Regions from separate parts of the Halomonas sp. AOP43-D1-4 genome, predicted to be linked through region 1. Evidence: predicted binding sites of a transcription regulator. Region 1 holds the regulator's gene; the other holds the start of a gene.
What was found. Region 1 encodes sigma-54, which starts transcription at its own class of promoters, with help from an activator protein. Its sites were predicted from a motif close to TGGCACNNNNNTTGCTNT; they were not measured.
Positions count from the first base shown of each region.

Region 2: the regulator sigma-54 is predicted to act here: its motif matches at 1,881-1,898, upstream of atzF (allophanate hydrolase).

Region 1 covers NZ_JBQSVY010000001.1:139,531-155,627, forward strand. The annotation lists gene ACT3RQ_RS00650 (ZapG family protein) at 50-514, shown strand; gene ACT3RQ_RS00655 (Nif3-like dinuclear metal center hexameric protein) at 572-1,333, opposite strand; gene ACT3RQ_RS00660 (Do family serine endopeptidase) at 1,472-2,716, shown strand; gene hisD (histidinol dehydrogenase) at 2,735-4,066, opposite strand; gene hisG (ATP phosphoribosyltransferase) at 4,079-4,732, opposite strand; gene murA (UDP-N-acetylglucosamine 1-carboxyvinyltransferase) at 4,761-6,023, opposite strand; gene ACT3RQ_RS00680 (BolA family protein) at 6,034-6,285, opposite strand; gene ACT3RQ_RS00685 (STAS domain-containing protein) at 6,382-6,714, opposite strand; gene ACT3RQ_RS00690 (MlaC/ttg2D family ABC transporter substrate-binding protein) at 6,711-7,367, opposite strand; gene mlaD (outer membrane lipid asymmetry maintenance protein MlaD) at 7,394-7,858, opposite strand; gene mlaE (lipid asymmetry maintenance ABC transporter permease subunit MlaE) at 7,875-8,675, opposite strand; gene ACT3RQ_RS00705 (ABC transporter ATP-binding protein) at 8,675-9,496, opposite strand; gene ACT3RQ_RS00710 (KpsF/GutQ family sugar-phosphate isomerase) at 9,752-10,738, shown strand; gene ACT3RQ_RS00715 (KdsC family phosphatase) at 10,775-11,317, shown strand; gene lptC (LPS export ABC transporter periplasmic protein LptC) at 11,317-11,889, shown strand; gene lptA (lipopolysaccharide transport periplasmic protein LptA) at 11,898-12,389, shown strand; gene lptB (LPS export ABC transporter ATP-binding protein) at 12,399-13,148, shown strand; gene ACT3RQ_RS00735 (RNA polymerase factor sigma-54) at 13,272-14,684, shown strand; gene hpf (ribosome hibernation-promoting factor, HPF/YfiA family) at 14,783-15,091, shown strand; gene ACT3RQ_RS00745 (PTS sugar transporter subunit IIA) at 15,096-15,566, shown strand; gene rapZ (RNase adapter RapZ) at 15,634-16,097, shown strand, end outside.
Region 2 covers NZ_JBQSVY010000017.1:29,745-34,514, reverse strand. The annotation lists gene urtB (urea ABC transporter permease subunit UrtB) at 1-163, opposite strand, end outside; gene urtA (urea ABC transporter substrate-binding protein) at 248-1,567, opposite strand; gene atzF (allophanate hydrolase) at 1,939-3,780, shown strand; gene uca (urea carboxylase) at 3,795-4,770, shown strand, end outside.

The DNA.
Region 1 (16,097 bases):
ACCGTCCACTCAAGCGTGACGGGGCGCTCCAAGTATCAGGGAGAAAACTGTGGAAGCAAGCTCGCCTTATACCTTTGCCATCATTGGCATTATTATTGGCTTCATCCTCGGCTTGGGATGCTATCGGCTGTTTAGTAAAGGAGAGCGTCATAACGCGTCTTTACGCCAAACAGTGCTGGAACGAGAACATCAAATCGCCGAGCTTAAAAAAGGCATGGGAGGCCATTTAGAGGGTGTCTTCGAGCATTTGAAGTGCATTCGCGCCGAGGCCGACCAGCTTGAGCAGAAAATCATCGAGGATGCACAGCAGTGGCATTTGGGCAGCAACACGCCTGCGGCCATCAAAGAGCGACAGCAACCAGCGCAGCATCAAGCCGCCACACCCACAGGGCCTGATTCGGAGGGTAGCCTGGCCACCCCCCGTGACTATGCGGATGGTAAAAATGGCACGCTGGCAGAAAACTTTGGCTTAAAAGGCGATAACGCCGATACGCCCCAACCGCCTCGCTATTAAGCCTGCACCTCACGCCATCGCCCGTTACCGGTGATTTTCAACCCCGTCGTCAAAAGGTCAGGCGGGGTTATCGATATCGACAAAGCGGTGCTCAATATCGTACTCATCGGCCAGCCACTCCCCCAGCGCCTGCACGCCATAGCGCTCGGTTGCATGATGACCCGCGGCAATGTAGTGAATGCCCAGCTCGCGCGCCAAATGGGTAGTACGTTCAGAAATCTCACCTGACACAAACACCTGTGCACCTGCTTCAAAAGCAGCTGTAATCATGTCTTGCGCGCCCCCTGTACACCAGGCGATCCGCTCAATATCCCCCATGTTCGGCGCCTCAATCACCAAAGGCGCACGTTGCAAGACATTCGCCATTTGTTCTGCCAACGCGGTCACGCTTTGTGCTTGAGCCAAGCGCCCCGACCACAAAAAACCCTCTCCCAACTCACCATCCAGACAACCCTCTACCCGCCAGCCCAATCGCCTGGCAAGCTCTGCGTTATTCCCCATCTCGCTATGGGCATCAAGCGGAAGATGATAGGCAAGCAAATTGATATCGTGGTTAATCAGCGTTTTTATACGCTGATGCTTCATGCCTGTAATGGCCACTGGCTCATTTTTCCAGAAGTAGCCGTGGTGAACCAACAGCATGTCGGCCTGCCAAGCGACTGCTTCCTCCAGCAACGCCTGGCACGCAGTGACCCCACTCATTACGCGCTTAATATCCGGCCGCCCAGCGATTTGCAGGCCATTGATCGTAAAGTCCTTAAACGTTGAAGCACGCAGCTGATGGTCGCAAGCAGCTACGATTTGATCGCGATGAGTCACAAGGGCTCCTTTAATGATTCGTCGACTATCATGAGGATGAGCATCAGAAAGTGTTACCATAATGCCATAGTAAAACCCGCTTCGTGTGATCGCGAACCTCACGTTTGACAAGACCACTACCCGCTGAGGAATTTTTGCATGCACCGCTTTGTGCTGCCTTATTTATGGCCTATTTTGACCGGGGTATTATTAGCTGCCCTGCTACTGTTTGCATTCCCGGACACGCTACCCAATCCCTTTACCAACGCGCCCTCCACGACATCACAAGCACCCACCTCCCCTCTGGTGAATGTCAGCGACGAGGTTAGCAGCCGCCCGGCCCCCGAAACTCGCCAGGCCGCTCCGCTTTCGCGTGACCAAGGGCCTGCCAGCTATTCAAGCGCGGTCAGCCAGGCAGCGCCTGCCGTCGTTAATATCTACTCATCGCGTATTGTCGAGCGCGATCAACACCCGCTGATGTCTGACCCTTTTTTCCAGCAGTTTTTCAGCGGTGACGATGCGACAACCCACCAGCGCATGTTATCCAGCCTCGGCTCAGGGGTTATTATCAGTCACGATGGCTACGTACTAACCAACCATCACGTGATAAATGGCGCTGATGAGATTCAGGTGGCACTGCGCGATGGGCGCGAGACACTCGCCGAAGTCATTGGCACCGACCCTGAAAGCGACCTCGCCGTATTGCATATCGACCTTGAGGATCTTCCGGTCATTGAAATAGCCGACTCAGCGGATGTGGCCGTTGGGGATGTTGCGCTGGCCATCGGCAATCCATTTGGTGTAGGGCAAACCGTTACCATGGGCATCATCAGCGCGACCGGCCGTAATCATTTAGGCTTAAATGCCTATGAAGACTTTATTCAAACGGACGCGGCAATTAATCCGGGTAACTCAGGCGGCGCACTGATCAACCCCGACGGCGCCCTGGTGGGCATCAACACAGCGATTTTCTCACGCTCCGGCGGCTCGCAAGGCATCGGCTTTGCGATCCCGGCCAACCTGGCGCACAGCGTTCTGGATGAGCTAGTGACTCAGGGGCGGGTTATACGTGGCTGGCTGGGAATTGAAGCGCAAGCGCTTTCACGCGAACTCGCTGCCTCGTTTGGGCTACGTACACCTCAAGGGGTTATTGTTGCGGGTGTGACGAGTGGAGGCCCAGCAGACAAGGCAGGGCTAGAGCCTGGCGACATCCTACTCTCGGTTAACGGCCAAACCGTGCTGGACGCTCGCGCTACGATGAGCAATATTGCCTCTATCCCCCCCGGCACAACGCTGCCTATCACCATTGTTCGTGGCGGCGAGCGCATCGATATCTCGCTTGAAGTGGGCGAGCGCCCGCTGATTCCCAACGCACCATTGGGCGAGCGACCTAAAGAATCCTAGCACTCGCCCGCAGGCTAATTACGGCTTAATCCGATACTCCGCTGACCGCGCATGCGCGGTCAGCGACTCTCCGCGAGCCAATACTGACGCGACCTCGCCCAATGCTGATGCCCCCTCACGCGAGCAGTGAATAATGGAGGAGCGCTTCTGGAAGTCGTAAACCCCTAGGGGAGATGAGAAGCGCGCCGTACCGGACGTGGGCAGAACATGGTTTGGGCCTGCGCAGTAATCCCCTAGCGCTTCTGCCGTGTAACGCCCCATAAAGATCGCACCGGCATGACGTACGTCAGCAAGCCAAGTGTCCGGTGCATCGACAGAAAGCTCAAGATGCTCGGGCGCGATACGGTTAATAATATCAACCGCCTCAGCCTTGCTCTGACAAAGCACCAACGCCCCCCGCCGACTCAGCGATTCACGCACGATTGATTCGCGATCAAGCGTGGGCAACAAACGCTCAATAGAGGCGGACACCGCATCCAGGTGTTCACTATCCCAACTGACCAGAATCGCCTGAGCATCTTCGTCATGCTCCGCCTGTGAAAACAGGTCCATGGCCAGCCAGTCCGGGTCGGTCTGCCCGTCGGAGACCACTAAAATCTCGGAAGGCCCTGCAATCATGTCGATACCGACCTGACCGAACACCGCCCGCTTAGCCGTCGCAACATAAATATTGCCGGGCCCAACAATCTTGTCCACTCTCGGCACGGTTTCTGTGCCGTATGCCATCGCAGCGATAGCCTGAGCGCCACCAATAGTGAAGACGTCATCGACCCCCGCCAAATGCGCCGCCGCCAATACCAACTCATTGACCACGCCGTCAGGAGTAGGAACGACCATCACAATTTCGCGCACGCCCGCCACATGGGCAGGAATCGCGTTCATCAACACAGAAGAAGGATAAGCCGCCTTACCCCCCGGGACATAAATACCCGCGCGATCAAGCGCCGTAACCTGCTGCCCCAGCACCGTGCCATCAGCCTCTTCATACTGCCAAGAGGTTGGCTTTTGCCGCTCATGATAGAGCCGAATACGCTCGGCGGCGCTGGCTAACGCATCGCGCTGCGCTGCGGGCAAGTTTTCGAATGCATGTTTTAGCTGCTCGGGCTTTAAACGCAGTTCGTCCATGCGTTCAACCGAAAGCCGATCAAAACGATTGGTCGCTTCAATAACCGCTGCATCGCCGCGCTTTTTAACATCCGCCAGAATCTCATCAACCCGTGCTTTTACCGCCGTATCCGAGACCCCTTCCCAATCCAACAGCGTATCAAGGCGGTCATCGAACGAGGCATCAAGCGTTGAAAGCCGGGCGACCATGGGCGTGGAGCCAACCGCTGAAGACATAGTGCTCATAAAGACCCCGCGTTATGTGGAAGGCTGTGCTTGGCGTTTTTTCACGGCGCACTCCAAGCGCGCCAAAAGCGGCTTGATACGCTCATGCTTCATGGTCATGGCGGCCTTGTTCACGACCAGGCGTGTGCTGATATGAGCAATTAACTCACGTGGCTCCATGCCATTGGCACGCAGCGTATTGCCCGTATCGACAATATCAACAATTTCATCGGCCAGATTCATTAAAGGCGCTAACTCCATTGCCCCATAAAGCTTAATGACTTCGGCTTGAATACCCTGTTCGGCATAGTAGCGCCTGGCAATATTCACAAACTTGGTAGCTACACGCCGACGCGCATGAGCAGGCTGCTCCCCTGTCACCCCGGCGGTCATCAGCTTACAGCGAGCAATATCCAGGTCCAGCGGCTCATAGAGACCTTCAGCACCATGCTCCAATAAAACATCTTTCCCCGCGATACCTAGATCAGCTGCGCCCAGCTGTACATAGGTCGGCACATCGGTGGCACGAATAACCACCAGTTTTACATCGGGCAGGTTGGTATCAAACAACAGCTTACGGCTCTTGCCCAGGTCTTCTGCCGGTGTAACACCGGCATCAGCGAGTAACGGCAGCGTCTCATCCAAAATACGCCCTTTGGAAAGGGCTAAAATTAGTTGCTTACTCATTATAATGGCCAATGGTTAATAGCATGGCTTAGCCAGGAATACGGCGAATACGTGCACCCAGCAGCTGCAATTTCTCTTCGATACACTCGTAGCCACGATCAATATGATAGATACGGTCAACCAGCGTTTCGCCTTCCGCCATCATGGCGGCAATCACCAGCGACGCGGAAGCACGCAGATCGGTGGCCATCACAGGCGCGCCTGAAAGCTTTTCAACACCGTTAATTAATGCGGTGTTACCTTCAAGGGCTATGTCCGCCCCCATGCGGTTAAGCTCTTGCACATGCATGAAGCGGTTTTCGAAGATGGTTTCCACTACGCGCGAATGGCCAATGGCGACGGCGTTCATGGCCACAAACTGGGCCTGCATATCGGTAGGGAACGCCGGGTACGGCGCGGTGCGGATATTAACGGCCTTGGGCCTGTTACCGTGCATATCCAGCGCGATCCAGTCATCACCACTGGTAATCTCGGCGCCCGCTTCTTCAAGCTTGGCAAGCACGGCTTCCAAAATGTCCGCACGGGTGCGCTTTACTTTCACCCGCCCACCGGTCATGGCGGCTGCCACCAAGAAAGTGCCGGTCTCAATACGGTCGGGCATAACATCGTGGTGACAACCATGTAGCTTCTCGACACCTTCAATCACAATGGTGTCAGTACCGTGGCCACGAATATTGGCGCCCATTTTGATCAAGCATTCGGCCAGATCAACAATTTCTGGTTCACGCGCCGCATTCTCAAGGACAGTCTTACCCTCGGCAAGGGTGGCGGCCATCAAAAGATTCTCAGTGCCAGTTACCGTGACCGTATCGAAGAAAATAGTCGCGCCTTTCAAGCGACCATCAACGCGAGCACGGATATACCCGGCTTCAACCCGAATGTCCGCCCCCATGGCCTCCAGGCCACGGATGTGCAGATCAACAGGCCGAGAACCGATGGCACACCCGCCAGGCAGCGACACATCTGCCTCGCCGAAGTGGGCAAGCAAGGGGCCTAGCACCAGAATGGAGGCACGCATTTTCTTCACTAACTCATAAGGAGCGTGACAGTGCGTGACTTGAGAGCCATCCAACTGAATAGTGAGCCGTTCACCCATGACAGGTTCAACGCCCATACGGCCCAACAACTCAAGCGTCGTGGTAATATCCTGAAGATGTGGCAGGTTGCCGACAACCACCGGGCCATCGGCCAAAAGGGTGGCACATAAGATAGGCAGAGCCGCGTTTTTGGCGCCGCTTACCCAGACCTCACCATCCACCGACCCATTGCCGGTAATAATTAACTTATCCATGCAGGCGCCGTTATTGAGCGTTTTCCGACGCAGTGGACCACTGCGCCGGAGTGAACGTTTTAATACTGATGGCGTGTAAAGCGCCCGAGGCAATTTCATCACTTAATGCGGCGTAAACCAGCTGTTGGCGCTTAACCGGAGAGAGGCCTTCAAAGGCATCACCCACCGCAATCACCTGAAAATTACAGCCTTCGCCCTGGATATGAAAGTCACATCCGTCGATACGGGATTCAAGCAGTGCTTTTACCTCATTGGGTTGCATGAGACAGGAAACTCCTTCAGGTCGATGTGAATAGTACTAATAAGGCAACATAATAAAGAAAAGCGACACGCTTGGCGATGCCAAGGGTGCCTCCCCCTAACGGGCGAGGGTTGGCGGATGAATAAGGGATTCAATTTCTGAAAGAAGCGCTAAGCGTTCAAGGGGCGCTGAAAGGGTCACCGCATTGACGGTAATGCTGCGCGACTGGCAGGTACGCATCCATTCAAACAGCACACTTATAACCGCACTACTGGCTTTATGGACGCCATTAAAATCAAACGTAACATCACGTTGCTCTGTCGCCTGAAGCCATTTTTTACCCGCGGCGGCAAGCTCTGCCGCCGCGTCCATGCCAACATCGCCCGTAACGCACAATGTATTTTGCGAGGCCTCGAGGCTTAGCTGGGGCAGTGACAGTAAACGTGTCACGCATCGCCCCCCTGCTCCAGCTCGTCGACACCAATTTCAGGTGCCCAGCCACGAATAACCGCATCATAGTCACGATTGTTTTCGCGCATTGCTTGGTCAAACTGGTTGCGGAACGTCAGGCCCAGGTTAATACCGTTAACAATCACGTTCACTACGCGCCATTCACCGTCAGACAGGCGCAGGCTATAGCTCACCGGATAGACCTGTCCGTTATTGGCCACCACTTCCATATCGACACTTGCCTGGTCTTCGTAACGCTGACCGCGCTGGTTATTCAACACCCGTAGCTCACGATAATCGAACGTTACCAAGCCACGTGCATACGTATCAATTAAGGTCTGGCGAAACACGTTTGCAAAGCGACTGCGCTGCTCCGGGGTCGCGTTACGAAAGTAGCTTCCCATCACGCTGGCACCGATATAGCGAAAGTCCGCCACGCCTTCAAGGCTAGTGTCGACCAACGCTTCAAGCTCACCCATATGATTGGCGTAATACTCCCTCTTGCCTTCGATCTCTCCCATCAGAGCATTGACGTTTTCCCGAACCATCGCTTCAGGCGACTGGGTTTGCGCATGCGCCTGAAGCGGTAAGGCCAGTACCAACATCATGAACGCAAAAAGCCAGCGCATCGGCGTCAGTGTCGTGTTTCGCATTGCATTCACCTCTACTAATAGAATGTTTAATTACTCGCCATATTGGATACAAATTGCTGGATTAGTTCTTCAAGCACCAGCGCAGACTGGGTGTCACGAATGGTATCGCCATCTTCAAGCACTTCAGGGGCGCCACCCACGCTTAAGCCAATATACTGCTCGCCCAACAGGCCGGAGGTTAAAATGGCGGCTGTTGTGTCTTCGGAGAGCTGCCCTTCCAAGTCATTATCCAGACGTAGCGTGACCCGAGCGTCAAACCAATCAGTATCTAAATCAATCGACTCCACGCGCCCAACGGTCACGCCCGCCATGGTGACTCTAGAGCGCGGCTTTAATCCGCCAATATTGGAGAAATTGGCGTCAAGGTGAAACGTTTCAGAAGAGCTAGCAAGGCTTAAACCACTGACGCGCAGGCCCAGAAAAATCAGCCCAACAATCCCCGCCAGCATAAATAGACCCACGCCAAATTCCATTGTTTTACTGCGTTTCATGAAACCACTCCACCTATTAAAGGCCGCCGAACATTACGGCGGTTAATACAAAATCAAGCCCCAATACTGCAAGCGATGAATAAACGACGGTGCGCGTTGTGGCCCGCGAAATCCCTTCAGACGTCGGCATTAAGTCATAGCCTTGAAACACCGCGATCCAGGTAACAACGACGGCAAAGACAAGACTCTTGATGATGCCGTTACCTACATCGCCGATAAACGATACGCTGGCCTGCATGTTGCTCCAGTAAGAGCCTTCAAAAACGCCAAGCCACTCCACACCGACCAGGTAGCCACCCCAAATACCCACGACGCTAAAGCCAACCGTTAGAATGGGCAGCGAAACGAACCCAGCCCAGAGCCTGGGCGCAATAATTCTACGCAGTGGGTCTACGCCAATCATTTCCATACTGGTTAGCTGCTCGGTGGCTTTCATTAAGCCAATCTCAGCGGTGAGTGCCGACCCTGCCCGCCCGGCGAACAGCAATGCAGCGACAACCGGTGCCAATTCCCGCAGCAAGGAAAGCGCAACCATTTGCCCTAACGCCTGCTCCGCGCCAAAGTCGACCAAAATAGTGTAGCCCTGCAGCGCCAGCACCATGCCAATAAAAAGCCCCGATACGATCACAATCGCCAGCGAGAGCACGCCCACAAAATGCATTTGACGCAGCCAGAGGCTCCACCCTTCACGAGACGGCACGCCGACCGCTGACTGGCCAAGAAATAGCCCGGCACGGCCCAGCGCTTCCATTACATCGCACCCTTTACGCCCCAAACGGGCGATATAGCCGATGCCTTGTTCAAATTTCGACTGCATTACCCTGCCCTTGTCGCGGTAACGGGGCCAAGAATATCGCTATACAGCGTCTCGGCGGGATAGTGAAATGGCACAGGGCCATCTGGCTCGCCATGAACGAACTGGCTAACGCGTGGGTCCTGGTTGGCATTTAGTGTTTGCGGCGTTCCCTCAGCGACGACCTGACCATCAGCGAGAAGATAGAGATAATCGGCGATGCTTAGTGTCTCTTTAATATCGTGAGAAACCACCACCGAGGTAAGTGCTAGTGCCTGGTTAAGCCGTTTAATCAACTGCACCAGCACGCCCATGGAAATAGGATCCTGCCCGACAAAAGGCTCATCATACAAAATGAGCTCCGGGTCTAACGCTATTGCCCGGGCCAGCGCCACGCGCCTGGCCATACCGCCCGAAAGCTCTGCAGGCGTTAGATGACGAGCCCCGCGCAGCCCCACCGCTTGAAGCTTTAGCAATACCAGGTCTCGAATCATGGCATCGGGCAGATCGGTATGGACGCGCAAGGGAAACGCGACGTTCTCAAACACATCCAGGTCAGAAAACAGAGCGCCGCTTTGAAACAGCATGCCCATACGTTTACGCAATGCAAACAGCGCTTTTCGCGACAGCCGATGAACGTCCTGGCCATCGACGATAATACGTCCACGATCCGGCGTTAGCTGACCACCAATGAGTTTTAGCAAGGTTGTCTTGCCGGTACCGCTAGGCCCCATAATGGCGGTGACGTTACCCTGAGGAATAATCATGCTGATTCCACGAAAGATCTCATGGCTCCCACGTGAAAAATGCACGTCTTCAATTTCGATGAAGGGAACGTCTGTCATGGGTTGGTTGACTCCCATTGTTACTTAATAGTAGCGGGTGCGTTTATCGGTTGGATATTCTACCGTTTAAAAACAGCGTTTTCTAAATATTCTCGAACATCAAGCTTGGCTTCAATGGCACTTATGGCAAGGCGTGCGTTCCAACCCACCCTAAAAACCCGTTAAAGCGCTATGCTTATAGATGCCCACAAAATGGTATTCTTGTCAGTTAATCGCACTACGTTTGCACTGTATTTCTATTAAAACGAGATGTTCATGCCCCAGCCCTCACCCACTGTTAGCCCGTTGCGTGAAAGCGCCCTACGCACGCTGCAAATAGAACAAGCCGCCATTGGCGGTCTTCAAGGCAAGCTTGATGAAAGCTTCGACCGTGCATGTGAATTGATGCTGGCGTGTCAGGGCCGGGTCGTCGTGACGGGAATGGGCAAGTCTGGCCATATAGCAGGAAAGCTGGCCGCCACGCTTGCCAGCACCGGCACACCTGCTTTTTTTGTTCACCCAGGTGAAGCTAGCCACGGCGACCTGGGGATGATTACGCGCAACGACGTGGTCCTGGCGCTTTCAAACTCCGGAGAAACCGCCGAAGTGACGGCGCTACTGCCTCTGTTAAAACGGCTAGGCACACCGTTAATTAGCATGACAGGCCGCCCTGGCTCAACACTTGCCAAACATGCGGATGCTCACCTGAACAGCGGTGTTGAACGCGAAGCGTGCCCTCTGGACTTGGCCCCCACAAGCTCCACGACGGCCGCCCTTGCCCTGGGCGACGCGCTTGCCGTTGCGCTACTTGAAGCACGCGGATTTACCGCTGATGATTTTGCCTTATCGCATCCCGGTGGCAGTCTGGGAAAACGACTGCTATTGCGCGTTAAAGACCTTATGCATAGCGGCACACGCTTGCCGCAGATAGCACTAGGCAGCCCGCTGCGTGATGCGCTCTTGGAGATTACCCGCCAAGGGTTGGGATTTACCTGTGTTGTCGACAGCGAAGGGCGACTTGCAGGTGTTTATACCGATGGCGACTTACGCCGCACCCTCGACCAGTTTCATGATCTGCGTAAAGTAACCGTGGACGATGTAATGACCCGACCCGGCAAACGCATTGGCCCCGACCTACTGGCCGCCGAAGCGGTGCGCATCATGGAAGACAGCCGTATTACTGCGCTAGCGGTCGTCGATGACGAACAGCGCCCCATTGGGGCGCTCCATATGCACGACTTGCTTGCCAGCGGCGTTATCTAACCATTTTACCCAACAGTTTACTGACAAGGAGTCCCTATGGCCCTCCCCACTGCGCTACTTGACCAGCTTCGCCATGTGCGACTACTTGCCCTCGATGTTGACGGTGTGCTCACCGATGGACGGCTATACTTTCAGGCCGACGGTATCGAGATCAAAGCCTTCCATACACAAGACGGCCATGGCTTAAAGTTGCTTAAACGTGTGGGCATTCATGTGGCGTTAATTACAGGACGCGACTCCCCCATGGTGAGCCAGCGTGCTGCGGCGCTGGGAATTAATCTTGTCCACCAGGGCTGCGAAGATAAGCTCACTACTTTGAAAGCGCTGTGCGAGCGCCTCAATCTGAACCTAAGTCAGGTGGCTTACTGCGGCGATGACCTGCCTGATCTTGCGCCTATCAAACGCGCAGGCGTTGGCATTACGGTACCCAACGCACCCGATTACATGCATACCCACGCTGACTGGATTACCGACCGCTTGGGTGGTCACGGCGCCGTACGTGAAATTTGCGATACATTACTTGAAGCGCAGGGCCACTGGAGTACTGTTCTTGAGTCGTATTTGAATGGTCGCGTGTAATGTTTCAAAGAACCAAGAAACGCGTCGGGTTAGCGGCCCTGGTGGTCGCTTTAGGGGGGCTGCTGGTATGGCTGGACCCACGCGGCCCGGAAGACCGGCCCGTTGACGAAGAAGCGCAGGCTGAAGAGCCTGGCCACGTGCTGGAAAATGCCGAGATCACGCTGTTTGGTGAAACAGGGCATATCCAGCAGTCGCTGTCCGCGCCTTTATTGGTTTACATACCACAAAGCACCCAAGCCGAAGTCACTCAACCCGAAGCGACGCTGTTTGATAGTGATAACCGAGAGTGGCTCGCTCACGCCAACGAAGGCGTTCTGAACACGACCACCCAAGCGCTAACACTGTCTGGTGATGCACAGCTTCTGGCGCCTACAGAAGGCTGGCAGCTTGATACTGAGTTATTACATTATGATGGGGTAGCGCGTCATGTCTGGAGCGAGGCGCCCGCCGTGTTTCAGCAGCCACCTCAACAAATGAGCGCATCACGTATGGATGTTTGGCTTGATGATAGCCAGGTCCGACTAACCGATAACGTCCGCGGCCATCACCCCCCCGCAACACAAAATCCTTAGGAGTCGCTATGAACGCTTTTATTCGCACCGCGCTTTTCGCCCTTGCGGTGCCGCTATCGGCAGCGGCCCAGACAAGCCAAGCCCCCATTGAAGTAGAAGCCGACCAGCTAGACCTTGATCAGCGTGCAGGCACTGCCGTTTATTCAGGCGATGTCAATATTCGCCAAGGCAATATGCAGCTACGTGGGGATCGCGTTGAAATTATCCGTAACGACGCGGGTGAGCTTTCTCGCGCTATTGCCACCGGGGAGCGCGCCTACCTACGCAATCAACTCGATGATCAGGACACGCCGATGGAAGGATGGGCACGACGCGTGGTTTATCACGTAGCAGAGCGGCGTGTAGAGCTTATTGACCAGGCCGAACTGACCCAGGCGGGTGATCAGTTTACCGGTGGCCGCCTGGAGTACTTCATTGACCGCGAAGTGGTGCAGGCACGCTCCGATGCAAACGGTAGCGAGCCGCAGCGTATTCGTATGACGCTTCAGCCAGCGCAATAGGAGCCAACCATGTCTATTGCGGAAGCACCGCCCATAAAAACCCTTTACGCCAATCACTTGGCAAAAAGCTATAAGCGCCGCCGCGTGGTTAAAGACATTAGCCTGGAGATTGCTCAAGGCAGCGTGGTAGGCCTACTTGGCCCTAACGGCGCGGGCAAAACCACATCGTTTTATATGATTGTGGGCCTGGTGAAGTCTGATGCGGGTACGGTGCGTATCGACGAGCAAGACTTAACCCGCGTTCCCATGCACGAACGCGCGATGGCCGGCATTGGCTATCTACCCCAGGAAGCGTCTATTTTTCGCAAGCTATCGGTTGCGGATAATATTATGGCGATTCTGGAAACCCGCAAAGATCTGGACAGGGCAGGACGAGAGCAGCGGCTTGAGGCCCTGCTTGACGACTTTCATATTACCCACATCCGTGACAGCTTGGGCATGAGCCTTTCCGGCGGCGAGCGGCGACGCGTCGAAATTGCCCGCTCCTTGGCCACAGAGCCCGCGTTTATCTTGCTGGATGAGCCATTTGCAGGTGTCGACCCCATCTCGGTTGGTGAAATCAAGAGCATTATTCGCGCCTTAAAACAGCGCCACATTGGCGTGCTAATTACTGACCATAACGTCCGAGAAACACTGGATATTTGCGATATCGCCTATATTGTCGGTGACGGCCACATCATTGCTGGCGGCAGCCCTCAGACTATCCTTGATAACCAAAAAGTGAGGGAAGTTTACCTGGGTGCTGATTTTCGCTTATGAATTTAATTTCACCGCTAAACAGTGATCTGCAGTAAAAATTTTATCAGTGGCATGCTTATTGCACTTGCACAACAACATGACTCGCACTAGGGTGAAGCTTTCCGATTAACGAGTGGTTCTCAGATGGTCATGAAAGCTTCTCTCCAATTGCGTATCGGTACGCAGCTGACCATGACACCTCAGCTGCAGCAAGCGATTGCACTGCTACAGCTATCGACATTGGATCTACGTCAGGAAATTCAGCAGGCACTGGATGCCAACCCAATGCTGGAGCAGGAAGACGAGTTCGGCGAGCAGGCGACCGTCGAAACACCTGACGAGGAGTGGTCAGAAAGCATTCCCGAGGAACTGTCTGTCGATAGCGACTGGTCTGATACTTACCAGGACATGGGTAGCTCTGGCAGCAGCGAAGGCCCCGATTTTGAACGCCAGGCCGCGGGACAAAGCCTGCATGGACATCTCCTTTGGCAGCTGGCGATGACCGACTTTACGGCTCGTGAGCAGCTAATCGCCGAAAGCCTGATTGATGCACTGGACGCCAATGGCTACCTGACGCAGCCGCTCAACGATATCCGCGATGGGTTACGTGCTCAGAGCATCGAAGGTCTCAGCCAGCGAGAGTTGGAGACCACTCTGATGCGCTTACAGCAGTTCGAGCCAACGGGCGTCTTCGCCCGTGACTTGCGCGAATGTTTGATGCTTCAGCTAGCAACGCTCCCCGACGACACGCCCCTACTGGTTCCCGCGCGCCGATTGGTTCGTCAGTTTCTTGAAGCGCTGGGCAAAAATGACATGCGCCTATTAAAGCGCCGCCTAAGCTTGGACGATGAGCAGCTAGACGATGTGATCGGTCTGATCCGAAGCCTGGACCCACGCCCAGGCAGCGCTTATGGCGTCACCGACGATAGCTATATCACGCCCGACCTGGTCGTACGTCATGATCATGAAGGCTGGCACCTGGAGCTAAACCCTGAAGCCCTGCCCCGGCTGCGTATCCAGCCCGACTACGCCAGTTTAATCAAGCGTGCAGACAAGAGTCAGGATAACCAGTTTTTAAAAGAGCACTTGCAAGAAGCGCGCTGGCTAATCAAAAGCCTGTCCAGCCGCAACGACACGCTTCTACGCGTAGGGCGCGAGATTATCACTCGCCAAATCAGTTTTTTAGAGCACGGTGAAGAAGCGATGAAGCCGTTGATTCTTGCCGATATTGCCGAGGCGGTTGAGATGCACGAATCAACCATTTCTCGGGTCACCACACAAAAATATATCCATACCCCACGGGGCATCTTCGAACTTAAGTACTTTTTCTCAAGCCAAATTAGCGGGCAGGATGGCGCAGACAGCCACTCAAGCACCGCGATTCGCGCCCGGCTTAAAAAGTTGATTCAAGATGAGCCTCCCGGCAAACCTCTTTCGGACAGTCGTTTGGTGACATTACTGGGAGATGGCGGCATCACAGTGGCACGCCGTACGGTGGCGAAATATCGTGAGTCGCTGGGCATTCCCTCATCAAGTGAACGTCGTCGTTTGCGTTAGTCGTTACAAGAGAAATGGCAAAACTCGCGACAGGGGCTTTGCAACACCGTAAAAAGGGTTACAATCGAAATTCAGTCCGATGGATAAGGAGCACGTCAATGCAAGTAAATATCACGGGTCATCATGTAGAACTGACTGACGCCTTGCGTGACTACGTTAATGAAAAACTTGAACGCATCGAACGTCATTACGACCACATCACCACGGTACAAGTCACCTTATCTATTGAGAAGGAGCGCCAACATGCCGCGTGCACCCTTCATGCGGCAGGCGCCGACTTACATGCCGACGCCGAAGATGTCGATATGTATGCCGCTATTGACGCCTTAGCAGACAAAATTGATCGTCAACTCGTTAAGCACAAGGAAAAAGCACAAGCTCGCGCCCAAGGCGCTGGCGTGCGTTAATTCAATGACGTTGGAAACCATCCTCCCCCCGGAGCGCGTACTTTACGACGTGCCCGGGGGCAGCAAAAAGCGGGTGCTGGAGTTTTTCAGCACCTTTATCGCTCAAAATACACCCAGTCTGGATAGCCAGGAAGTTTTCAGCCGACTGATCGGCCGGGAACGTCTTGGCAGCACGGGGATCGGTAACGGCGTCGCCATCCCCCATGCGCGCAGCCCACATTGCGTTACGCCTATTGCGGGTTTTTTAAAATTATCAGAACCTATTGATTTTGATGCTATTGATGGCGACCCGGTCGACCTCGTCTTTGTGCTGCTGGTTCCCGAAGAGGCTGACGACACGCATTTGTCGCTTTTGGGCCAAGTGGCCACCATTATGAATGATGCGAGCACACGCCAGGCATTACGCAAAACCAGCAGCCAGCACGATTTGCTTGACCTGCTAATGGGCAAGATTCGCGAACAGGCCGCTCCATAATCGCCCATAACGACTAACACATTTTCATGCGTTATCCCTTTTATACGTTCAATCAGAGAGAGCCACTATGCAACTGGTGATTATTAGCGGCCGCTCTGGCTCTGGCAAATCAATCGCATTACAAGCGCTGGAAGATATTGGCTATTACGCCATTGATAATCTCCCCGCCATGTTGCTTGGTTCTTTGGTTGACGAACTCCGTGACGAGGGTGAGCGCACGCATCTAGCGGTCAGTATTGATGCCCGCAACCTGCCAGCGGCGCTTGAGCGCCTTCCCGCACTGCTTGAAGAGCTGCGCGCGCGGCCTATAGATTGTCAGGTTATCTATCTAACCACCGATTCACGTATTTTACTGGAACGCTATTCTGCGACACGGCGACGCCATCCGTTAACGCGCAACAGTGATATGACGCTTGAAGAGGCGATAGAGAAAGAGGAAGAGACGCTCAACGAAATACGTGATTTGGCCGACCTGCGGATTGATACATCACGCTTATCGGTCCACGACCTGCGTCGGCGCATTTCAGACCA
Region 2 (4,770 bases), on a different contig from region 1:
TAATCGCCTCGCCTTTATCGCGGTAGGAATCGACATCCAGCGCCTCAAGAAGCTCAAGCGCGGCGTCATTATCAGAAGTATCGGGGCCTGTCTGTGCCTGTACGTTGAGTGTTATGCCCAACAACACAGCGCACAAAAACCCCCAGGAAAGGAAACGCCTCATGGGGTTGTTCCTTTGGTGGTCAAGGTGGAGAGTTAGCGTGCTCCCTTGCCGCCCGATCAGGCGGGCGGCAAGGGGTGGCCAGTATTATTCGGCGAGCGCCGCTTCGGCTTCTTCAGTAGCGGTGCTGCCACCGCATGAGCCGTTCACAACGTTGAAGTTGCCGCACTCCATGGGCTTGCGCCAATCGGCAATCAGGTCGCGCGAGCCGGGCAAGTAGTCGGACCAGGCATCGCCGGCAACGGTTGAGGGCGTTTGCCAGACGATATCGAACTGGCCATTGTCCTGCACTTCGCCAATCAGTACCGGCTTAGTGATGTGGTGGTTGGGCATCATCGCCGCATAGCCACCCGAGAGATTGGGCACACTCACGCCGATAATGGCATCCTTCACCGCGCCTACATCGGTGGTACCCGCTTTACGCACCGCCTCGGCCCACATGTTGAAACCGATGTAATGGGCTTCCATTGGGTCGTTGGTGACCGCTTCTTCATTACCGGTGTGCTCAATCCAGGCGTCGATAAAGTCGTAGTTGTCATCGGTATCCACGCTCATGAAGTAGTTCCAGGCAGCCAGATGGCCAACGAGCGGCGCAGTGTCGATACCGGAAAGCTCCTGCTCACCTACCGAAAACGCAATCACTGGAATATCAGCGGCATCAATACCCTGGTTGGCAAGCTCGCGGTAGAACGGCACGTTGGCGTCGCCGTTGATGGTCGAGATCACCGCGGTAGACTTGCCCTCTTCACCGAAGCGACGAATCTCGGAGACGATGTTCTGCCAGTCGGAGTGGCCGAAGGGCGTGTAGTTGACCATGATGTCGTCGCCTGCCACGCCGTGCTCATCTTTCAGAAACGCTTCGAGAATGCGGTTGGTGGTGCGCGGATAGACATAGTCGGTACCCACCAGAGCAAAGCGCTCAATGCCGACTTCGTTAATCAAATACTCGACAGCGGGAATCGCCTGTTGGTTGGGCGCGGCACCGGTATAGAAGACGTTTGCAGACGACTCTTCTCCCTCGTACTGCACCGGGTAGAACAACAGACCATTGAGTTCTTCAAACACCGGCAGCACCGCTTTACGTGATACCGATGTCCAGTTGCCGAACACCACGTCTACCTCATACTGGGCCAGCAGCTCGCGGGCGCGTTCGGCAAACAGCGGCCAGTTGGAGGCCGGGTCCACTACCACGGCTTCCAGCTGACGACCCAGCAGACCACCGGCTTCGTTCTGCTGCTGGATCAGCATTTCAACAGTGTCTTTTAACGTCGACTCACTGATAGCCATGGTGCCAGAAAGGGAGTGAAGGATACCCACTTTGATAGGGTCATCATTGGCTGACGCATGAAACGATACCGAAAGGGCCAGTGCAGAAAGACCCAGCAGTGCCTGTTTTTTCAAGTTCATGTTTCGCATCCCCAAGCTGCAAGCGGGCAGCTAGATATTTGTCATTAATCAGGTGTACTCAATTGCCTGAAAGCGCCTGTAACTCGTCCTGCACATTGCACGATGCGTTCCACACTTTAAAAAAACATAAAAAATTCAACCATATAAAAAGTATACAAGTTGTTTTACAGGAGTTTTCCATCTTTGATTCAGGGTCTTAAAGCACTTCATTGGTGCTAAAGCGGTCTGATTCGCACGATAAAAGTGCATAAAAACTGTCCATTTTTATCCTTTTATCGCCAAGCTTCTGTTTTTAAAACATTTAGCATTTTCTTGGCCTGTGGTTTGCAAAATGACTTGTATACAAGACCATGGATAACCAAGGGCCAAACATGATGACCACACGCGGCTGGACACTCGAACAATGGCGGCAGGCATATAACGAGGGCGCAACCCCGGGAGCCTTACTCGGTGAATTGATCACGCAACTGGCCAAACTTGATAGTGCCGACAATACCTGGATTTCACTTCTCGACCAGGAGGGGCTGGCTCATGCCCTGGCAGCACTTCAAACACGTCTGGACGAGGCAGACGGCAAGATAGACAAGTTGCCGCTTTACGGCATTCCGTTTGCGGCGAAAGACAACATTGATGCCACCGGGTTTGCCACCACGGCGGGCTGCCCGGCCTACGCCTATCAACCCACCCGTGACGCTGCTCTGATTGACAAGCTGCGCGCCGCGGGCGCAGTACTCATCGGCAAGACCAATCTGGATCAGTTTGCCACCGGCCTGGTGGGTACCCGCTCGCCGTTTGGTGCCGTGGCCAATAGCTTCAATCCTGAAGTGGTGAGCGGCGGCTCGAGTTCTGGGTCGGCGTCCGTGGTGGCACGCGGGCTAGTGCCATTCTCACTGGGTACCGACACGGCAGGCTCCGGTCGCGTGCCCGCTGGCTTAAATAACCTGGTCGGGCTTAAACCCACCAAAGGCCTGTTCAGCATTGATGGTGTAGTACCGGCGTGCCGCTCGCTGGACTGCGTCTCCATCTTCTCGTTGACTGTCAATGATGCCGGGCAGATCGCCGAGCTAATGGCCGGCTTCGAGCCTGCCGACGCTTTCTCACGCAAGGCGCCAAGCGCCCTCCCCCTGGATGCCCCGGCCATACGCCGTCCTGGCCCGCTAGCCAGGCTTGCCATTCCCCAGTCGCCCCAGTTCTTCGGCGACGTGGTGGCTGAAAAGGCATGGCAAACGGCCGTGGAAAAATGGCAAAAGCTTGAAGGGGTAACGCTCGTCGAACTTGATTTTGCCCCCATGCTTGAACTGGCCGCCCTGCTTTATGAAGGGCCGTGGGTAGCAGAGCGCCACGCCGCCGTGGAAACCTTCATGGCCGAACATGCCCAGAACATGAATGACGTGGTGCGCGGCATTATTAGTAACGCGGGTAAATACAGCGCCACCGATACGTTCAAGGCGCAATACCGCAAGGAAGAGCTGGTTAGGGTGATCGATAATCTTTTGGATGATATCGATGGCCTGTTAGTCCCCACCGCCCCTACCGCGCCCACTATCGAAGCGGTTAATGCTGACCCGTTAACGCTCAATAGCCAGCTCGGCACCTATACCAACTTCGTTAACCTGGCCGATTTTTGCGCATTGGCGGTACCCGCCGGGTTCCGCGACGATGGACTGCCTTTTGGCGTTACCCTGGTGAGCGGCGCCTGGAAGGATCGGGAACTGCAGACCCTGGCCAGCCGCTGGCTAAATGCCCACCCGACGCCGCTGGGTGCCACTGACCAGGCACGCCCGCCGGAAACCGTTCATACCACCCTTGCCGTCCCCACCGTTCAGGTCGCTGTGGTAGGCGCTCATCTTTCCGGCATGCCGCTGAATACCCAACTGACCGAGCGCCATGCCTGGCGCGTGGCGTCCACGACAACGTCCGCCAATTACCGCTTGTTTGCCCTGCCCAACACCGTACCGCCCAAGCCCGGCCTGCAGCGCGTTCACGAAAACGGTGCCGCCATCATTGTTGAAGTATGGGAAATGGCCGCGTCGGAATTTGGCTCGTTTGTCGACCTGATCCCCGCGCCGCTGGGTATCGGCAGTGTCGAGCTTGCCGACGGCCGCTGGATCAACGGCTTTATCTGCGAAGGGCATGGAATCACAGATGCTCAGGATGTCACCGAGTTTGGTGGCTGGCGTGCCTACATCAAGGCGCAAACCTCCCACGCATAACGAGGCTACGACCCATGTTCAATAAAGTATTAGTTGCCAATCGCGGTGAAATCGCCGTACGTACCAACCGCACCTTAAAGGCGCTCAGTGTCGGCAGCGTTGCTGTCTATTCCCATGAAGACCGCCACAGCCTGCATGTGGAAAGCGCCAGCGAAGCCGTGACCCTTACAGGCAATGGCGCCAGCGAAACTTACCTGGATAAACGCCAGATTCTGGATGCCGCCCGAAAGACCGGTGCGCAGGCCATTATCCCCGGCTACGGCTTTCTGTCTGAAAATGCCGACTTCGCCGAAACCTGTGAGCGTGAGGGCATCGTCTTTATCGGCCCCACGCCCACACAGATGCGCGAGTTCGGGTTAAAGCACCGTGCCCGTGAGCTGGCCGAAGCAGCAGGCGTGCCGCTAGCCCCAGGCAGTGGGCTGCTCGACAGCGTGGAAGAGGCACTGACCACCGCTGAACGCCTGGGTTACCCGGTCATGCTCAAAAGCACCGCAGGCGGCGGCGGAATCGGACTGACCCGCTGCAATAGTGCCAAAGAGCTGCAAGACGCCTTTGAAACCGTTCAACGCCAGGGCAAAAATTTCTTTAACGACAGCGGCGTCTTTCTTGAGCGCTTTATCGCCCGTGCCCGCCACGTGGAAGTCCAGATTATCGGCGATGGCCACGGCAACGTAGTGGCATTAGGTGAGCGTGACTGCTCACTGCAACGCCGCAATCAGAAAGTCGTGGAAGAGACGCCGGCCCCCAGCCTGCCCACGGCCACCCGTCAAAGGATGCTGGATGCGGCCGTGGCGCTGGGTGAATCGGTCAACTACCGTTCAGCGGGTACCGTTGAGTACATCTACGACGCCGAGCGTGATGAGTTCTACTTTCTGGAGGTCAACACCCGACTGCAGGTAGAGCACCCAATCACCGAAGCCGTGACCGGCCTTGACCTGATCGAATGGATGCTCAAGATCGCCGCGGGCGACCACCTGGACCTGGCTAATT